Linked DNA regions of Glaciimonas sp. PCH181. The protein of the gene in region 2 binds, or shares a complex with, the protein of the main gene of each other region. Links are inferred from orthologs where the notes say so. Each region holds a gene or a part of one and is shown on either strand. Other genes may lie near its edges. The genes, in order: metK and groL.

What was found.
Region 1: the proteins of groL (region 2) and metK are in contact, whole or in part, in a cryo-EM structure (PDB 8P4O), measured with the Escherichia coli proteins. The link is inferred for Glaciimonas sp. PCH181 from one-to-one orthologs.

Annotation. Positions count from the first base shown.
Region 1 is NZ_PYFP01000002.1:1,614,286-1,623,998, reverse strand. The notes cover bases 297-3,179. They hold metK (methionine adenosyltransferase), read right to left. Parts: upstream 2,376-3,179; coding sequence 1,218-2,375; downstream 297-1,217. Other genes in these bases: C7W93_RS20550 (lysophospholipid acyltransferase family protein), read left to right, coding at 2,686-3,179; C7W93_RS20560 (AI-2E family transporter), read right to left, coding at 297-827. Also shown: more of C7W93_RS20560, read right to left, coding at 1-296; more of C7W93_RS20550, read left to right, coding at 3,180-3,552; C7W93_RS20545 (lipid A biosynthesis acyltransferase), read left to right, coding at 3,549-4,418; dapF (diaminopimelate epimerase), read left to right, coding at 4,482-5,339; C7W93_RS20535 (tetratricopeptide repeat protein), read right to left, coding at 5,496-7,196; C7W93_RS20530 (porin), read left to right, coding at 7,844-9,013; C7W93_RS20525 (DUF484 family protein), read left to right, coding at 9,213-9,713. UniProt on the Escherichia coli protein: Catalyzes the formation of S-adenosylmethionine (AdoMet) from methionine and ATP.
Region 2 is NZ_PYFP01000002.1:400,036-409,781, reverse strand. What follows is about bases 4,233-7,148. They hold groL (chaperonin GroEL), read right to left. Parts: upstream 6,561-7,148; coding sequence 4,905-6,560; downstream 4,233-4,904. Other genes in these bases: groES (co-chaperone GroES), read right to left, coding at 6,675-6,968. In the rest of the region: C7W93_RS14875 (4-hydroxyphenylacetate 3-hydroxylase family protein), read left to right, coding at 1-1,456; C7W93_RS14870 (MetQ/NlpA family ABC transporter substrate-binding protein), read right to left, coding at 1,673-2,473; C7W93_RS14865 (methionine ABC transporter permease), read right to left, coding at 2,534-3,187; C7W93_RS14860 (methionine ABC transporter ATP-binding protein), read right to left, coding at 3,177-4,226; C7W93_RS14845 (DUF1345 domain-containing protein), read left to right, coding at 7,413-8,081; mgtA (magnesium-translocating P-type ATPase), read right to left, coding at 8,250-9,746.

The DNA.
Region 1 (9,713 bases), 1.2 Mb from region 2 along the record:
TCGAGTTTGTGAATCACGATTAAAAATAGCAACGCCCCCAGTGCTACGTATAAAGAGACCGACAGCGCGACTAAAACGATCAGCGAATTTGAAATCAGGTTGCCAATCACCGGCAGTAAACCAGCCAAAAACGTGACGATAATCATGGTTTTGGTCAACGGCAAATGTACGCCCGCCAAACGCAATATCACCAACAGGAATATTGCTGTTAGTGTTGTGTTGAGCAAGGATATTTTGATCTGAGCGAAGACCACGCGACGAAATGCATCGGCCAGCAATTGCACCCGGCCTAGCAACTCTGACGATAATGGCTGCAATATTGGCATCGGATGCTCGGCATTCAACGCCACCATCGCGCCCAATACCATCCCGATCAAAATATGGATAAAGACTTGGATCGCCTCTTTTCCCGCCAGCGTCAATTCACCGTTGTGCGACTCTATCCATTCCGTCACCATCTGCCGGGTGCCAGCGATATCGTCGGGCAAATATCCCTGCAACATCGTTGGCACTTGGGTCCGCGCCTGATCGATGACCTCCATCAGCTTGGTCTGAATGACTAGCATCCGATCCGGTCCACCGTGAAAGAAGGCGACCAATCCCAGAATGATGCCAGTCAACGCCCCAATAATCACCGCCGATAACAGCACCACCGCGATCAGATGTGAGCGCTCGCTTGTTAACCGACGCTGAATTAACGGTGTCAAAGAGCGTACTAATTGATACACCAACAATCCGGCCAATAGCGCCGTCAGCAAATGCAAGGTCAGCACTAACACCAACCCAAGTATCGAAATCAACCATGCAGTAATACGAAATGGGGACACGTTACTCGTCACCGGACGCAGTCTGGGTGGTAACGGACGGCGCGGAACGGACGCCTGACTTGCAGAAGATTTGGACGAGGCCATAGAGGATTAACCGGAGCGCTGAAAACACAATCAGCACAATCAACACCAGAGGAAATACCGGTGCTGCATGTGCCATCAATGTCCGTTGGTAACGGAACAACTCAGTGTAGCAAGTCCTTGCGCGGCAGCAAAGAACGATTTTGAACAGACATTCGGTCTGTGTTCGTATTTTCAACCGATATCAATCGATATGCATCGATAGCGACCGACAGACGTAAAAAAACGTGAGAACAGACTTCACCGATTTACGGTAAAAGTCCGTCTCACGTTTCCTATTTTCAGGCCGTCAAGCAGTTACGCGGGAAATTACAAAGCTGCTTTCAACGCAGCAGCTTTATCGGTCCGCTCCCAGCTAAACTCCGGCTCTTCGCGGCCAAAGTGACCGTATGCAGCAGTTTTTTCATAGATCGGCCGTAACAGATCCAGCATCTGCACAATACCCTTTGGACGCAGGTCGAAATGTTCCAATACCAATTGCGCCAGCTTTTCGTCACTGATTTTGCCTGTGCCGAAAGTAGTCACCATCACCGATGTTGGTTTAGCGATGCCGATCGCGTACGACACTTGAATCTGGCAACGGCTGGCAAGACCGGCGGCAACGATATTCTTGGCGACATAGCGACCAGCGTAAGCGGCAGAACGGTCGACTTTAGACGGGTCTTTACCGGAAAAAGCACCACCGCCGTGGGGCGCAGCACCGCCGTATGTATCCACAATAATTTTACGTCCGGTCAGACCGCAATCGCCTTGCGGACCGCCGATCACAAAACGGCCGGTAGGATTCACCAGATAACGGGTGTTTTGCAGCCATTCCTTCGGCACCACCGGCTTAATGATCTCTTCAATGGCAGCTTCTTCGATCGCCTTGTGCTGCATTTCTGGTGCGTGTTGTGTCGACAATACGATGGTGTCGATACCAACCGGAACGCCATCGACATATTTCAAGGTGATTTGGGATTTTGCATCTGGACGAAGCCAAGGCAAACGGCCATCACGGCGTAATTGAGACTGGCGCTCAACGATGCGGTGCGCGTAATAAATCGCGGCGGGCATTAATTCAGGCGTTTCGTCGCAAGCATAACCGAACATCAAGCCTTGATCGCCAGCGCCCTGATCAAGATCAATCCCTCGACCTTCGTCGACGCCTTGGGCGATATCCGGCGATTGCTTGTCATAGGCCACCAGTACTGCGCAGCTTTTGTAGTCGATGCCATAATCGGCATTGTCGTAGCCGATGCGTTTGATGGTCTCACGTGCGACATTGATGTAATCGACATTGGCGTTGGTGGTAACTTCGCCAGCTAAAACAACCAGACCGGTATTGACTAATGTTTCCGCAGCGACACGCGCAAACGGATCTTGGGCCAAAATAGCATCAAGGATAGCGTCGGAAATTTGATCCGCGACTTTGTCGGGATGGCCCTCAGAAACGGATTCAGAGGTGAAGAGGTATTCGTGTGTCATGACAGGCTCCTGCTAAAAAGAAATACAGTGGTGACCATGCCGCAGTCCTACTGTAGAGCCTGCGACGCTTTAGCGAAATTTGTATACCGCTTCGCAAGTTGTCTATTAACTCGGCGGATGAATATGATGAAACTTGGACCAGCTATAAATAATAATATCGTGAATATTAAATTGCATCCAGCGACACCATCATTATAAAAAATGCATTACAACAGAGGTATTACTTGCCACACAGTCATTTTGACAGTGCAGCGTTGTGGTATTTTACGCCTTTTACAACATTTCGGCAAAACGCCTCCGGTCTCCTCCAATGCTTGTTGCTCTCTTTAAATTGTTATCTGGATTACCGCTATCTGCGTTGCACGCGATTGGCGCTTCGGTCGGCTGGCTGGTGTATCTGCTGTCGCCCTCTTATCGGCGCAAATTAAAAGACAACTTGGGGAGGGCTGGCTATCAGCGCCAGCTATCGCAAGCGATCCGCGAGTCGGGGAAGAGTATGTTCGAGCTTCCCTTCGTCTGGTGTGCCTCGCCAGAAAAAGTGTTGCGCACTGCCCGAATCGAAAACTGGGACTTGGTGCAAGCCGCTCTTGACGCCAATACCGGCGTGATATTACTCACGCCGCACTTAGGATGTTTTGAAATTATTGCGCAGGCCATTGCCGAAAAAACCCCGCTTACAGCACTGTATCGCCCACCCCGTAAAGCTGCGTTAAAACCATTGATTGAAGGCGCCCGCGCACGTCGCAATTTGCATCTTGCGCCTGCGAATCTGACGGGAGTTCGCGCATTGCTAAAAGCGCTCAAAAAAGGTCAGGCTATTGGTTTGTTACCGGATCAGGTACCGCAAAATGGCGAGGGCGTATGGGCTAATTTTTTTGGCAAACCGGCTTACACAATGACCTTATCGGCTAAATTGCACCAAATGAGCGGCGCGCCGATTATTTTGTCGTACGCAGAGCGACTTTCATTTGGCCGCGGTTTCGTGATTCGTTTTGTGCCGTTTGAAGAAGAGTTGGGCACGACGCCGCAACAACAAGCTGAAGCGATCAATATCGCGATGGAAAAACTCATTGCACGTTGCCCGGCCCAATATATATGGAGTTATAACCGCTATAAGACGCCGCCCGGCGTGAGCGCCCCCAACGCGCCCTCTGCCGACAATCAGGGACAAGCATGAAGGCGTTGATTTTTTTATTGTGGCTGACGCATTGGCTGCCGCTGTGGATTCTCGGCCCTCTCGGCGAAGCGCTTGGATCACTGTTGTTCATTATCATGAAACCGCGTCGCAAGATCACGTTGACCAATCTGCGGCTGTGCTTTCCTGACATGCCCGAAACAGAGCGTATCGCACTGGCACGACGTCATTTCCAAGCCTATTCGCGCAGCGCGCTTGAACGGAGCGTGCTGTGGTGGGCATCCGAGGCGCGTCTCAAAAGATTGATCAAAATCGATTCCGCGTTGCCGCTTGAGACGCTTAGCGCAGGTCCGACCATTTTGTTATGCCCGCATTTCGTTTGCCTGGAAATCCCCGGTATTGCGTTAGTGCTGAATTCATCGTTGTCAATTTGCACTATTTACTCAAGGCAGCAAGATCAAGTCGTGGATGCCGCTTTATTAAAAGGCCGTTCGCGCTTTCGCCCGGTAAAACTATTCACGCGTGAACAGGGCGTGAAACCGATCATCCGCGCCATGCGTGAAGGTTTTCCATTCATCATGCTGCCGGATATGGATTTCGGCACCAAAGATGCCGAGTTCGTGCCTTTTTTTGGTATTCCCGCAGCAACACTGACAGCGACCGCCAGAATTGCCGCCGCCACCAAAGCCAGCGTAGTGCCGATGATCGCCACCTTTTTGCCACGCTACCAAGGCTGGAAAGTCACCTTTTATCCTGCTTGGGAAAACTATCCCGGCGATGACATCTCCGAAGCCACGCGACGCATGAATGCCTTCATCGAAGCGCGTGTCTTAGAAGCACCGGCAGAGTATTTCTGGGCACATAAACGCTTCAAGACCAGGCCAGAGGGCGAACCTAGTCCTTACTAGTTCGCAAATTGACAGGTTGAAATTCACAATACCCATTTGTTCTGGCAGTTCTATAATCACGCAATGAAACTCAAATTTACCAAAATGCACGGCGCCGGCAACGATTTCATCGTGATTGATGCGATCAGCCAGCATATCGATTTCACCTCAGCGCAATGGCAGGCATTGGCTGACCGTCGCTTTGGCATAGGCGCGGATCAAATGTTGGTGGTCGAAAAACCACAAGCGGCAGGCGTCGATTTTCGCTATCGGATTTATAACGCAGATGGCGGCGAAGTTGAGCAATGCGGCAACGGCGCACGCGCGTTCGTCAAGTTCGTGACCGAAAAAAGGCTGACCGACAAACGCACCATCAAAGTCGAAACCATGTGCGGCGTGATCGAGCCTATGCTGGAAGCCGATGGCAGCATCAGCGTTGATATGGGCGCGCCGGTTTTGACGCCCGCATCGGTGCCGTTCGACGCCAGCGGATTGCAAGCCACGCAAGAAGGGGCGGACAATTTATGGCCTCTCGATATTAACGGCAAGCGTGCTTTGTTTTCAGTGGTATCAATGGGCAATCCGCATGCGATTCAAATCGTCAGCGATGCCGAAGCAGCACCGGTAAACGTAGATGGTCCGCTTATTGAGCATCATCCGCGCTTCCCTAGACGGGTAAATGCCGGATTTATGCAAATTGTTGACCGCCATCAAATTAAGTTGCGGGTATTTGAACGCGGTGCTGGCGAAACACTGGCCTGCGGAACTGGCGCGTGTGCCGCTGTCGTCGCAGGTATCCAACGCGGCTTGTTAGATTCCCCGGTAAAAGTGGAAACCCATGGCGGCGCGTTATCGATAACGTGGAATGGTATTGATCAGCCAGTCAAACTCACCGGTCCTGCGGTGACAGTGTTTGAGGGCGAAATTGAGATGGGTGCTTAGTGCTTAGTGCTTAGTGCTTAGTTAACACTACTGCTTAGTCAGTTGATTTAGTACTAATAGAGTATGAAGCTGCCGAAAAATAGCCGTTTTGCCGGCAACAACTTAAGCAACGGTGTGAACTCTGCTTAAGCTTGCCCTTAAAATCCCAGGCATGCGCTAGCTACTCAACTCAGCAGCATCTTCATCTTCATCAGTCCCGACGTCGGTCAACGCCGCTGCCGGTAGCGCGGTCTTAAAACGATACAGGCGCTGGCGATAATTTCCCTCGGGACCGTGCGGACCACAATCCACATCTTCAAACAATCTCGCCAGACGATTCAATGCCTGCCGTTCGTCGCCAGTTTCAATCAATACCAACCGACGTTTGCTGCGCGCGTAAGACATACGAATATCCACCACCAGACAATGGCCGCAATCCGCCTGATTCAAATCCAGCAGTAACGCTTCGGGGCGGCTTAAACCAAATAGCAGCGCAAGTTCGATCCGCGCCGCCAAAAATGGATGGCTGGCCACCAACTCGCGCGTTAATTGCTCTTTCGCGGCCAATGCCCAAGTCTTCGGACGGGCCCTATCGGCAATTTTTGACAATAATGTCTGCGCAACATCACTTCCCTGAATCGCGGCTTTTTGCAGCCAATACACCGCTTGTACATCGTTGGTCAGTTTTTCACGTCGATTGCGCCAGGCACTGACGCCGCATTCCAGCTGAGCGGCGCGATGGCCCATTTCAGCGGCGTGCTCCAGATGGCGCTGCATATCGTTCAAATTACGCTGAGAAAATTCGGACTTTAAATATATTCGCGACAACGCATACCAGGCTTCAGACAAACCACGCTCACCCGCCTGCGTCAGCCAGCGGATCGCTTTTTTATAATTGGCGGAACCTGCACCAACAACAATCCGCTCTCCGTCGCTATCCATGCGGGCGTACCATAATCCCAAATCCAGCTGAGCCGATTTGTCATCAGCGGACGCTGCCAGCTCTAAAAATTGCTGAACTTCGTTGACGTCAAAGTCCGTGGTCATCATCAAGGCGCGGGCACAACGCGTTAGCAGCAACAGATTTGCCTCACCCAAGCGCCGTGCCAATGCCTCTGAAGGGGCATGCAATTGCGCTAAATCTCCACCGTATTGTTGCGCTACTGCACGTGCGAGCGGCAAACCGCGCTCTAAAAATACAGGCCAGTCCTGATTATCCCAGGCGATTTGCGCCAACGCATGTTGGGCTTGCATGACGCCAGCATCAGCCGCCCTTGCCGTCCACTCAAGCGTCATGCCGCTGGTATCGCTCTCAACTGACATCGTCTGAGGCTGGAATAGCCCCCGCGCAGCGCTATTACTTCCAACAAGTTCATCCTTACTCTTATTAACAGCATTGCCGTTGTATTCTGCCGGATGTAGCGACGTCGCCACCTTGGATCTCGCAGCATATTGGGCCAGCAACCACTGCGCTTCCGGAATGCCAGCATGCGCCGCCGTTTCCAGCGCTTTTAATGCCTTCGCGCCAAAGTCACGGAACGCCGCGCTTTGAAGTGCCTCGCTATCGCGTAATACTAATTGGGCCAGAATCAACCCCGCTTGCATCACGCCAGCGTCAAACGCGCGCTCATACCATGCGCAGATATCGTGTTGATTACTTGCACCAAGTGCAACATCCAACGGGATATGACTGCCAATTAATATCCATGCATCCGCTTCCTGCTGCTGTGCGGCGCGATCCAGCCAGTGCAAAGCAGTAGGAAAGCTCTGCGGCAATCCGTTGCCACCAAACAGGTAACGCTTTCCCAGCGCAAGCTGAGCTGCGCCCTGCCCAGCCCGCGCAGCACGAATAATCGCCAAGTCTTCCCGTTTAGCCATAAACACCCATCACGCAAAAGCGTAAATTATCTCCGATAAATTAAGAATCCTTTATTTGATACTGAATTCCAATTAAGTTCGCATCTTTAATACAACATATTGTATTTTTTTGACATTCTTAAAGATTCACCATTTTGGCGCGCCAGAAATAGTGAGAAACACGGCATAGTTCGCCGAAAATGCACCAAAAAATCTTATCTATCGCCAACGCATTCCAACTAGAAACAAAATTTAGGCAACTTATTACTTTTCCTCAAAAAACCTTTTAAGGAATTGCCGCAGAAACTAATAGGTCCACTTTTATTTTTGCGACGCGTTCATGGAGTTTGACGTCCAGCACATGCCAACACTTTAATAAATGACAACATATTCGATCTACATCTAAAGCGCTGACTTCCCCGCGATTTAACACCGATCTGCGCCAGAAGTCTGATTCGAATGTGGGCAGAAAATGAACAACTCAAACGGTCCTGAGCCTGCTTTGTGTCACAAAAATACAACAGAATCATCAACCCGACCCAATTTCGACCAATTTATAGCGCGACAGAAGACCAAACCACCGGCGCACGCAGCCGGACCTATTACTGTTCTCCCATCCGACAGATGTACGGATCCTTAAAGCAGGCTTTCCAAATAAAGGACGTCAAATGAAGAAATCACTAATCGCACTGGCCGTACTAGGCGCAATCGCAGGTGCAGCACAAGCTCAAAGCTCTGTAACAATCTACGGTATCGTTGATACTGGCGTTACTTATACAAACAAAGCACTGAACGCTACAACTGGCAAAACTGGCAGCAAATTTGCTCTGACTTCGGGCAACATCCAAGGTTCACGTCTGGGTTTCAAAGGCGTTGAAGATCTGGGCGGCGGTTTGAAAGCAGTGTTCCAATTGGAAGCCGGTTTTGCAAATGACACAGGTGCATTGCAAGGCGACAAAGGTTCGACAAATCTTTTCCGTCGTAAATCAGTTGTTGGTCTGAGCGGTGACAACTTCGGTACAGTCCTGCTAGGTCGTCAAACTGACATCACTGATGACGTAAGCCAATGGACTTCGGTTCAAGATTTCGGTGGCGTAACTGGTGCAGTTGGCCACAATCTGGACCGTTTGGAAGGTACACGTACCCAAAATTCGATCCGTTACAACACACCAAGCTTGTCTGGCTTCACAGCTAGCGCGATCTACGGTTTCGGCGAAACAGCTGGTCAAACTACAGCTGGCCAATCGTTCGGTCTGGGTGGTCAATATGCTAACGGTCCATTGGGCTTGTTCGCTACTTACTACCAATCGAAAAAAGGCGCTACACCTAGCGATGTATCCCTGACTAACGCTACAGTATTTACTGCTGGCAACCCAGGCGACACAGCTCTGAAGACATTTAGTCTTGGTGCTAGCTATCAAGTTGGTCCAGCCCGTCTGTACGGTAACTGGTCACGTGTTAAACAGCCATTGGCAACTACTACAGGCGCTGTTCCTGGCGGCCTAGTACCAGCTGGCACATTCACTATTGGTAGTATCAACAATAGCAAAGCTGACATCTTCGAATTGGGTACTAACTACGCTTTGACAGCACCTTTGCATTTGCTGGCTAGTGTTCAGTACAGCAAATTGACTTTCGTTGATGCTGGTTCACAAAAAGGTAAGCTGACTCAATTCAACTTGGGTACTGACTACTTCTTGTCGAAGCGTACTGACTTGTATGCTTTTGCTTCGTACCTGCGTGCTAAAGATGCTATCAACCCAGGCATATTGGGCGACACTACTGGTGGCAGCAACAACCAAACTGCTGTTACTGTTGGTATCCGTCACAAGTTCTAATTTAAGTTAGTCAGTTCTGCGGTAACGCAGAATTGCCTACTTAGCTAGAAATCCGAAAGGCCCACATGATTCTTCATGTGGGCCTTTTGTTTTTCAGCGCCAAAATGTCGATGCCCAATATCGGCAATAGTTGTCATTGAATGTCATAGCGGTGATACTCTCGGTCATTCATTCTCACTCGTCTCAAGACACCTACACCATGAGCAGCCATCTCGACGCAGACACCGTCGCACAATATCTTGCCGAAACGCCCCGCTTCTTTGAAGAGCATGCTGAGCTCTTAGGAAAAATCAAGTTGACGAGCCCATTGTTGGGACGCGCTATTTCCTTGCAAGAGCGGCAAATGGAAATATTGCGGGAAAAAATCAAAGTCCAGGACCTCCGTCTCGCCGACATGATACGTAACGCACAAGAGAACGACACCATCGCCGAAAAACTACAAGTCTGGTCACGCAGTCTGCTAATGGCGCGTAACGACGTCGATATGCCGCACACCTTGGTCAGCGGATTACAAACCATATTTAATGTCCCTCAGGCCACACTGCGACTCTGGAACGTCGCCGAGGCGTTTTCACATACGTGGTTTGCCGCACCAGCATCTGCCGACTCCAAACTTTTTGCGAATAGTCTGAGCGTCCCGTTTTGCGGTGCTAATAATGATTTTGAGGCCGCCACATGGTTTGAAAATCCGGCTGACATG
Region 2 (9,746 bases):
CATCAACGCGCTTGGCGTGACGTACGACTATGCCCTGGAAGAAAAGTACGCGCCGATTATGCTAGCTAAACAGCATACGTCCGGCAAAACGATTAATCGCATGCTGCACATCAATACCAGCAGCGGCGACCTGTTGAATAAGCTGGAGGCGGTGCGTCTGCTGTGTCAGGAAACCGGCTGCGCGCAGCGGTATCTTGCCCATGATGCGTTAAATGCGATCTACCAAGTCACGCATCGCATCGATGCGGATAAAGGTACGACTTACGGTCAAAACTTTCTGAATTATCTGCACGAAGTGCAAGATCGCGATCTGTCGCTAGGGATCGCGATGACGGATGCCAAAGGCGACCGCAGCAAAAAGCCGCACGAGCAAGCCAATCCCGATACCTACGTGCATATTGTTGAGCGCACTGCAAAAGGCATCCTTATTTCGGGCACCAAAGCCATCGTGACTGGCGCGCCGTATATGCATGAGTTTCTGGTCATGCCTTGTCGAAATATGTCGGAGCAAGATGCGGAGTTCGCGGTTTGCTGCGCGGTTCCTTGTGACGCACCGGGATTGACGATTGTGGCGCGTCCGGCGGGACGTCCGGGTGAGAAAGCGGCGTTGTTCAGCAATAAGTTTGGTCAATCTACGGGCGTGGTCATTTTCGATAAAGTGTTCGTCCCCTGGGAGCGCGTGTTCTATGCGGGTGAATGGGAGCATTCCGGCTATATGACCTATAACTACGCGACGCATCATCGGCACAGCTGCATCGGCGCACGTGCCGGTTTTGGCGATTTGCTGATAGGCGCAGGGGCGCTAATGTGCGAGGCGAACGGTTTTGATCCGGGCAAGGAAAATCATCTGCGCGAACAAATGGTGGAGTTGATCAAGATTACAGAGGGTTTTTACGCTTGCGGCGTGGCCTCATCGGTATACGCCAAAATGGATGAAGGATCGAACAGCTTTGTCCCCGATCCGGTCTTTTCTAATATCGGTAAATTGCTGTTATCGACGCAAATCTACGATATGCATCGCATCGCGCACTATGTTTCGGGAGGATTGATTGTTGCGTTGCCAGGACCGGACGAGGACCATAATCCGGCGACTGCGGCGACTCTGTCGGAAGTGCTGCGGGCGAATCCAGATGTGCCTTATGAAAAGCGGATACAGACGGCGCGTTTTATCGAGGATTTAACCGCCTCGTATCAGGGCGGCTGGTATTCTGTGATCAGCTTGCACGGCGGTGGATCGCCAGCGGCAATGAAGCAGGAAATTTATCGCAATTATCCGATCGGCAGCAAGGTGGAATTGGTTGAACGTTTGTTAGATCGTGGCTTAGTGGAAGAGCCGGGTCGGGCAATTTCTGCCAATAAACAACCGGGAAAATGTTGTTCGACTGGTTGCACAGTTCCAGGTCAGGCGGTCATGGTGGAGATGCCGCAGACGACTAAAAAATTGGAAAATAGCTGATCAAATTTGATGTGCATGTTGCGTGGATCAGTTGATCTACGTGCTGCGCTCATCGGATATATACGCACATTGATCAGCGGACGTACACGTTGCGCTGATTGGCGGACGTAATTAGGGCGAGGAAATCTTTACGATTTACCTCGCCCTTTAACCCTGCGGATATTTAGCAGATCGTAGTTGCGTCAGCCACTGAAGCAGCTACAGACCATGCTATTTTTACCAGGAAGTAATCACCGAATTTTTGTATTGATCGATGACAAACTGCTTCACTTCAGGGCTATGGTAAGCCTTGAGCAGTTTAGCAACCCACGGCTTGTCTTTATCCTCAGTACGCACGGCAATGATATTGGCGTAAGGGCCGCGTGCGGCTTCGATAGCGATACCATCTTTAGTCGGGCTGAGACCTGCTTTTTCTGCGAAATTACCATTGATCGCAGCGGCATCGAGATCATCTAGCGAACGCGGTAACTGCGCTGCGTCGATTTCCAGGATTTTCAATTTCTTTGGATTTTCAACGATATCTAACGGTGTGGCTTGTAACCCTGCGTTGGCTTTAAGCTTCAACAATCCCTGGGCTTGCAATAACAGCAAAGCACGTCCGCCGTTAGTCGGGTCGTTCGGTACACCGATACGCGCACCAGCTTTCAGGTCTTTCAATGACTTTATTTTTTTAGAATAAATGCCCATTGGGAAAGTGATGGTGTAGCCGACATTGCTCAGCTTGTAACCGCGATCTTTGATTTGCGCTTCCAGATAAGGCAAATGCTGATAGCTATTTGCGTCAAGATCACGCGCAGCCAAGGCGGCGTTAGGTTGAACGTAATCGCTGAACTCGACGATCTGAATATTCAGGCCATCTTTAGCGGCGATCTTTTTCACCACTTCAAGGATTTCAGCATGAGGGCCGCCGGTAGCGCCGATCTTGATCGTTTTTTCCTGCGCAAATACAGGTGCGGATATCAAGCTGGCGACGACGCCTAAACCAGCAAAAAATTGGACTAATTGACGACGATTCATTTCTTTCCTTTCTAGGGATGACTTACAACAATTCAGATTTTTTATGCGTGAAAGTAATATTTATTTGTGACTTAAACGACGCACCAGAATATCGCCCAGGGTTTGTACCAGCTGTACAAAGACAATCAAAATCAGTACTACAGCCAGCATGACTTCCGGCAAAAATCGTTGATAGCCGTAACGGATACCAAGATCGCCCAGACCGCCGCCGCCAATCGCACCGGCCATCGCCGAGTAGCCGACCAGACTAACAAAAGTAATCGTCAATCCGGCGATGATACCGGCGAACGCTTCTGGCACCAGCACTTTGTAGACGATTTGCCAGGTCGATGCGCCCATGGCTTGCGCAGCTTCGATCAGACCACGATCCACCTCACGCAGCGCGGTCTCGACCAAGCGCGCAATGAACGGGGCCGATGCCAGAGTCAGCGGTACAATCGCCGCAGCGGTGCCGATGGACGTGCCGACAAAAAAGCGCGTGAATGGAATCACTGCCACCAGCAAAATGATGAAAGGTGTAGAGCGGACTGCATTGACGATCAGCCCGGCAACGCGATTAAAAGCCAGACTCGGCAGCACGCCATCGCGGCCCGTCAGATGCAGCGCAATCCCCAGCGGAATCCCTAAAATGGCACCCAAAATGCCTGATATGCCAACCATCATCAGCGTCTCGCCGAACGAAGAAATGAAAAGATCGAGCATTTCAGATGACATGATTTAACTCCTCTACCGTCACGCCTTGCGCGCTTAAGTACTGCATTGCTGCTGCGATATCGGCGCTGCCGCCGTTGGCTAAAATTGCCAAGGAACCAAACGCCTGACCTTGAATTTCATCGATCTGGCCGTGCAAAATACTGAAATCCAAATTGAATTTACGCACAACTTCGGATAGCAGCGGTTGATTAACGCTGTCGCCCGTAAATGCCAGGCGGAACAAATGGTCGGTGCCATCGCCAGCATCGCTACCCGCCAGTCGTGTGCGCAAGCGCTGCAAGACGCCGGCAGGCAAATCTTGTGCGATAACATCGCCAATCATTGAGCGGGTCACCGGATGTTTGGGGGCGCGGAAGATATCGATTACCTGACCGTATTCGATCACTTCCCCGGCTTCCATAACGGCCATCCGGTCGCAGATCATTTTGATCACTTCCATTTGATGCGTGATAAGGACGATGGTCAGGCCTAGTTCTTGATTGATTTTGCGCAGCAGTTCTAAAATCGACCGCGTCGTTTCAGGGTCAAGTGCCGATGTGGCCTCGTCCGATAGTAATACTTTAGGCGCATTGGCAAGCGCGCGCGCAATTCCCACGCGCTGCTTCTGGCCGCCACTGATTTGAGCCGGATAGCGATCTTTCAGCGCAGTCAGGCCGACTAGCTCTAGCAACGGTGTGACTTTTTTGCTGATGTCGCTTTTCGACATCCCTGTCAGTTCCAGCGGCAGTGCGATATTGTCGTAGACAGTGCGTGACGACAACAAATTAAAGTGCTGAAAAATCATACCGATTTCACGCCGCGCTGCGCGCAATTGATCGGCACTCAGTGCTGTCAAATCTTTGCCATCAACGATGATCTTGCCCGAAGTAGGGCGGTTGAGAAGATTAAGCGTGCGCACTAACGTACTTTTGCCAGCGCCGCTGCGACCAATAATGCCGAAGATTTCGCCCTTGTTAATCGTCAGATCAACGTTGCGTACCGCATCCACCGGACCATTAGCCCCCTCGAACCGCTGGGTAACTGCTTGAATTTTTATCATTTCAGCATAAAAAAAGGCAGCCGACTGTCTCTGACTCCGACAATCTGCCGCCAATATAATTTTTTTGTAAGTGCTTATTTTATAAGGATTTTGTACTCGGGGAAAGTATCTTTTTGGTATAGGGTTATAACCGTTTTCTATATAAGATTTATCTTGTAGTTAAATCTATTTTTTGCGCGGCATTTTCGTTTTCATGAAGACACCCACGCTTTCTCATGAAATCGATATTCTCTTTTCATGTTGTTGAGTGGAGATGCGAAAGCGCCCGCGAGTTTCACATAGCCAGAACGTCGTGCAAGCTGCAAGGGCGGATAGGCCACGGGAGCGCCTGACTGCGACTCCTTCATCCATATAATCTGCTAATACGTGTTCTATTTTGAAAAGGGATTTCGCGCCTTCAGGCACGTATTGACGACGGTTTTCCCTTTTTTAAAATTAGAGCGTCTGTACTTTTCATTCAGACAATAAAAAGCCCACATCACTGTGGGCTTTTTATTAATCAACCAATACATCCTCAAAAAACGAAAGAAGAAATATCAGCCAACTCTGTGTGATCGTTGAGAATCGTATCTAGCGGTGGAAGATTGTGGCCGAGAAGCGCAGCCGTAGCATGTACGGTGAGCATCGCAGGCCACAAGATTGCGCCGCTAGATACAGTTGTCGAAGATCAATCTCACATTACATCATGCCGTCCATGCCACCCATGCCGCCCATACCACCCATACCGCCGCCCATGCCGCCAGCTGATTTGCCGTCTTCTGGCAATTCAGCGATCATTGCGTCAGTAGTCAGGATCAGGCCAGCAACCGAAGCTGCATTTTGCAGTGCTGAACGTGTAACTTTTGCTGGATCAAGAACACCCAGCTCAACCAAGTCACCGTAAGTACCGTTGGCAGCGTTGTAACCGTAGTTACCAGTGCCAGCCAGAACTGCATTGATGACAACCGATGGCTCATCGCCTGCGTTGAATACGATTTGACGCAGTGGCTCTTCAATCGCGCGCAGCACGATTTTGATACCAGCTTCTTGATCGGCGTTGTCGCCTTTCAGGTCCTTGACGTTTGCACGTGCGCGCAGGAAAGCCACGCCGCCGCCAGGAACTACGCCTTCTTCGACTGCAGCGCGAGTAGCGTGCAATGCATCTTCAACGCGTGCTTTCTTTTCTTTCATTTCAACTTCGGTAGCTGCACCGACTTTGATCAGAGCAACACCGCCAGCCAACTTAGCGACACGTTCTTGCAATTTTTCACGGTCGTAGTCTGAGCTTGCTTCTTCGATTTGAGCGCGGATTTGTTTAACGCGTCCTTCGATCGAGATTGCTTCGCCAGCGCCATCGATGATGATGGTGTTTTCTTTGCTGATTTCGATACGTTGTGCTTGACCGAGTTCTGCCAGAGTCACTTTTTCCAGTGTCAGGCCGACTTCTTCTGCAATCACTTGACCACCGGTCAGGATAGCGATGTCTTCCAACATAGCTTTACGACGATCGCCAAAGCCTGGTGCTTTAACAGCAGCAGTTTTCAGGATACCGCGGATGTTGTTGACAACCAGAGTTGCCAGTGCTTCGCCTTCGACGTCTTCTGCGATGATCAGCAGTGGACGGCCCGACTTAGCGACTTGCTCCAATACCGGAAGAAGGTCACGGATGTTAGAGATTTTTTTGTCGAACAACAGAACATAAGGCTGTTCCAGAGCAACAACTTGTTTTTCTTGGTTGTTGATGAAGTACGGTGACAGATAGCCACGGTCAAATTGCATACCTTCAACGATGTCTAGTTCGTTTTCCAGTGATTTGCCGTCTTCAACTGTGATAACACCTTCTTTACCGACTTTGTCCATTGCCTTGGCAATGATTTCACCGATATCGGTGTCGGAGTTAGCTGAAATCGAACCGACTTGCGCGATTTCTTTGCTTGTTGTCGTTGGTTTAGCCAGGTTTTTGATTTCTGCAACGATGGCGACAACAGCTTTGTCGATACCGCGCTTCAGGTCAGTTGGGTTGAAACCAGCAGCAACGTATTTGAAGCCTTCGCGCACGATTGCTTGAGCCAATACTGTTGCAGTAGTTGTACCGTCACCAGCGTTGTCTGACGTTTTGGAAGCAACTTCTTTAACCAGTTGCGCACCCATGTTTTCCAGCTTGTCTTTCAGTTCGATTTCTTTCGCAACTGAAACACCGTCTTTAGTAACGGTAGGGGCACCGAAGCTGCGCTCCAGAACGACGTTACGGCCTTTAGGGCCCAGAGTGACTTTAACTGCATTTGCCAACACGTTAACGCCGTTGACGATCTTAGCGCGTGCGTCATCACCAAAAATTACTTGCTTTGCTGCCATGTTTATTCTCCTGAATACGGTTGAATATGATGTGTAGATCAGCTTAAAACTTGGTTAAACGCGCTATCGCATCTTGCCGAATCGCTTCAACCTGCCTACACAATGCACAATGAATTACTTGCTTTCGACGACGGCGAACAAATCTTCTTCGCGCATTACCAGCAGTTCTTCGCCTTCGATCTTCACAACTTGACCAGCATATTTGCCGAACAAAACGCGATCGCCGACTTTAACTGCCAATGGACGTACTTTGCCGTCTTCCAAAATTTTGCCGTTACCGATGGCCAGAACTTCACCTTGATCCGGTTTTTCAGCTGCTGCCTCTGGCAGAACGATACCTGATGCGGTTTTAGTTTCGATGTCGAGACGTTTAACGATGACGCGATCATGCAAAGGACGAAGATTCATGTGTGACTCCTTCAAATTCAACAAGTTATGATTTTTGCAGCAACATCGCAGCAAACAAGACTGCACCGATTAGTTTGGCTTTTACGATGCGCCGCACAGAAAAAGTGACTAGGCCAGGGAGATTGTTAGCACTCTCACCTAACGAGTGCTAAGTATAGGGGTGGTTAGTTGATTTTTCAAGAGTGGATATTTTTTACTTTTCTTTTTATTTTCCTACAATGCCGAATTGCCCTTGGCGGTGACACTTTTAGCCAACGCGGAATGAACGTCCGATCTCTTAATTGATTAATGACAACTACGTTGCAGTTGTTTTATATCTATATGAGCTGCTCAAAACTCAAGAGCGTACCCGCAGCCAAGCCGCTACAATTGCCAACCGATGCAATGATTGTCGGATTAACTCCTTTGCAAAAGTGTGAAATCTCCATTTTTTAAGGTCTCAGCATGAGCTTACGTTTTTTTTATAGTCTTAAAAATCTGCTTTTCCATACCCATCCGCGTCTGGTCATCGCTTTCATCTTCGGCATCGTCATTTGGGCCTTACAGCCGCACGGATCGCCGATTACGCGTGGGTTAATTAGCTGGAATGCCGGGGTTTGGGGTTATCTGATTACCGTCTGGTGGATGATGGTGCGGGCAGGATCGGAGCAAGTAAAATGCCGCGCCGCCATCGAGGATGAGAACGACACCACGATTTTGGTGTTGATTTGCATCGCCGCGAGTTCAAGCATCGTCGCGGTCGTTTTTGGGTTGTCTCAGGCGAAGGATTTTTTGCCGGGCCCGAAAGAAGTTCGCTATTTATTCACCGGACTGACCGTGCTCGGCTCATGGTTTTTAGTCGCAACCATGTTCACGTTGCATTACGCCCGGCTGTTTTACAGCGCGGATGAGGATAAGCTGCCGTTGCGTTTTCCTGATGAGGAAAAGAATCCGGATTACTGGGATTTTCTGTATTTCTCGTTCACGTTGGCGGTTGCGGTACAGACTTCAGATGTCAGCGTGATGACCCGCTCAATGCGCAAAGTAGTGCTGGTTCAGTCGGTGCTGACATTTTTGTTTAATTCGGCGATTTTGGGGCTATCGATCAATATCGCGGCGGGTTTGATTTCCTGATCTGAATAAACGTCAGGCTAAAAGTCAGGCGTTTTCTGCTGGTTCAACCTTTGTCTCATTATGATTAACGGCCATTTTCAGGCCGGTTCATATGAATACTTTTCCAAAAAAAACGGACAGCCGAGGCTGTCCGTTTTTGTGCGCTACATCTTGTTTTACGCAGAGGCTTTACTGCCAGCCATACCGCTTCGCATACCAACCCTTCATCATCTGCGTCAGCACTGCATACGCGCCCAAAATCAGCAACAACCAAGGGAAATAGCTCAGTGGCAGCGCTTGCAGCTTGAAGTAATGCGCTAGCGGCGACATCGGCAGTAAAATCCCTATCGCCATAATGATGACGGTCATGCTCATCAGCGCCCACGAAGCACGGCTTTGGAAGAACGGTATTTTTCTGGTCCGAATCATATGCACAATCAGGGTTTGCGATAGCAAGCCTTCGATGAACCAACCTGACTGAAACAGCGTTTGATGTTCGTTCGTATTGGCCCCAAAGATGTACCACAGCAACGCAAATGTCGCGATATCGAAGATCGAGCTGATCGGCCCGAAAAAGATCATAAAACGACCGATTTCCTTAGGATCCCAACGCTGCGGTTTTTCTAAAAATTCCTTATCCACGTTGTCGAACGGAATCGTGATTTGAGAAATATCGTAAAGCAGATTTTGTACGAGCAGATGCAAGGGCAGCATCGGCAGGAACGGCAGGAAGGCACTGGCAACCAGTACAGAAAAGACATTCCCAAAATTCGAGCTGGCCGTCATTTTGATGTACTTCAGCATGTTTGCGAACGTCTTGCGACCTTCTAAAACGCCTTCTTCCAGCACCATCAAACTTTTTTCCAGCAGGATGATATCGGCGGCTTCTTTAGCGATATCGACCGCTGTATCGACCGAAATACCGATGTCTGCTGCGCGTAACGCCGGGGCATCGTTAATGCCATCGCCCATGAACCCGACTACGTGACCATTGTCATGCAGCCTGCGGACGATGCGTTCTTTATGATCCGGGCTGAGCTTGGCAAATACCGTGGTTTTTTCAACCGCAATGGCGAGGTCCGCGTCGCTCATATTCTCGACATCGGAACCTAGCAGCATGCCATCGACAGTCAATCCGACCTGACGACAGATTTTGGCGGTGACCAGTTGGTTATCGCCGGTCAAAATTTTGACGGTAACGCCATGTTTTTTCAGTGCATCCAGCGCTGGTTTAGTCGATTCTTTCGGTGGATCGAGGAAGGCAATATAACCAATCAAGACCAGATCCGACTCATCGGCAACGCCATACACTTCCTTGGTCGGCGGCAAATCTTTGGCCGCAACCGCAACCACCCGTAAACCTTCCGCATTCAGGCTGGCGGTGGTCTCGTGAATTTCTTTGAGCAGCTCGGCAGTGAATGGCACGACAGTGCCATTGTGACGGGCATGCGTGCAGACAGAAACGATTTCCTCAACCGCGCCTTTGCAGATCAATTCATGATGATCCTCACGCTCGCTGACCACGACCGACATGCGGCGACGCTGAAAATCGAATGGAATTTCATCGACCTTGCGATAGGCCGAGGCCAAGGCCATTTCACGTTGGAGTTCTGCGTGGTCAAGGACGGCCACATCCAGCAGATTTTTCAGACCGGTTTGATAGTGGCTGTTCAGATAAGCGTATTC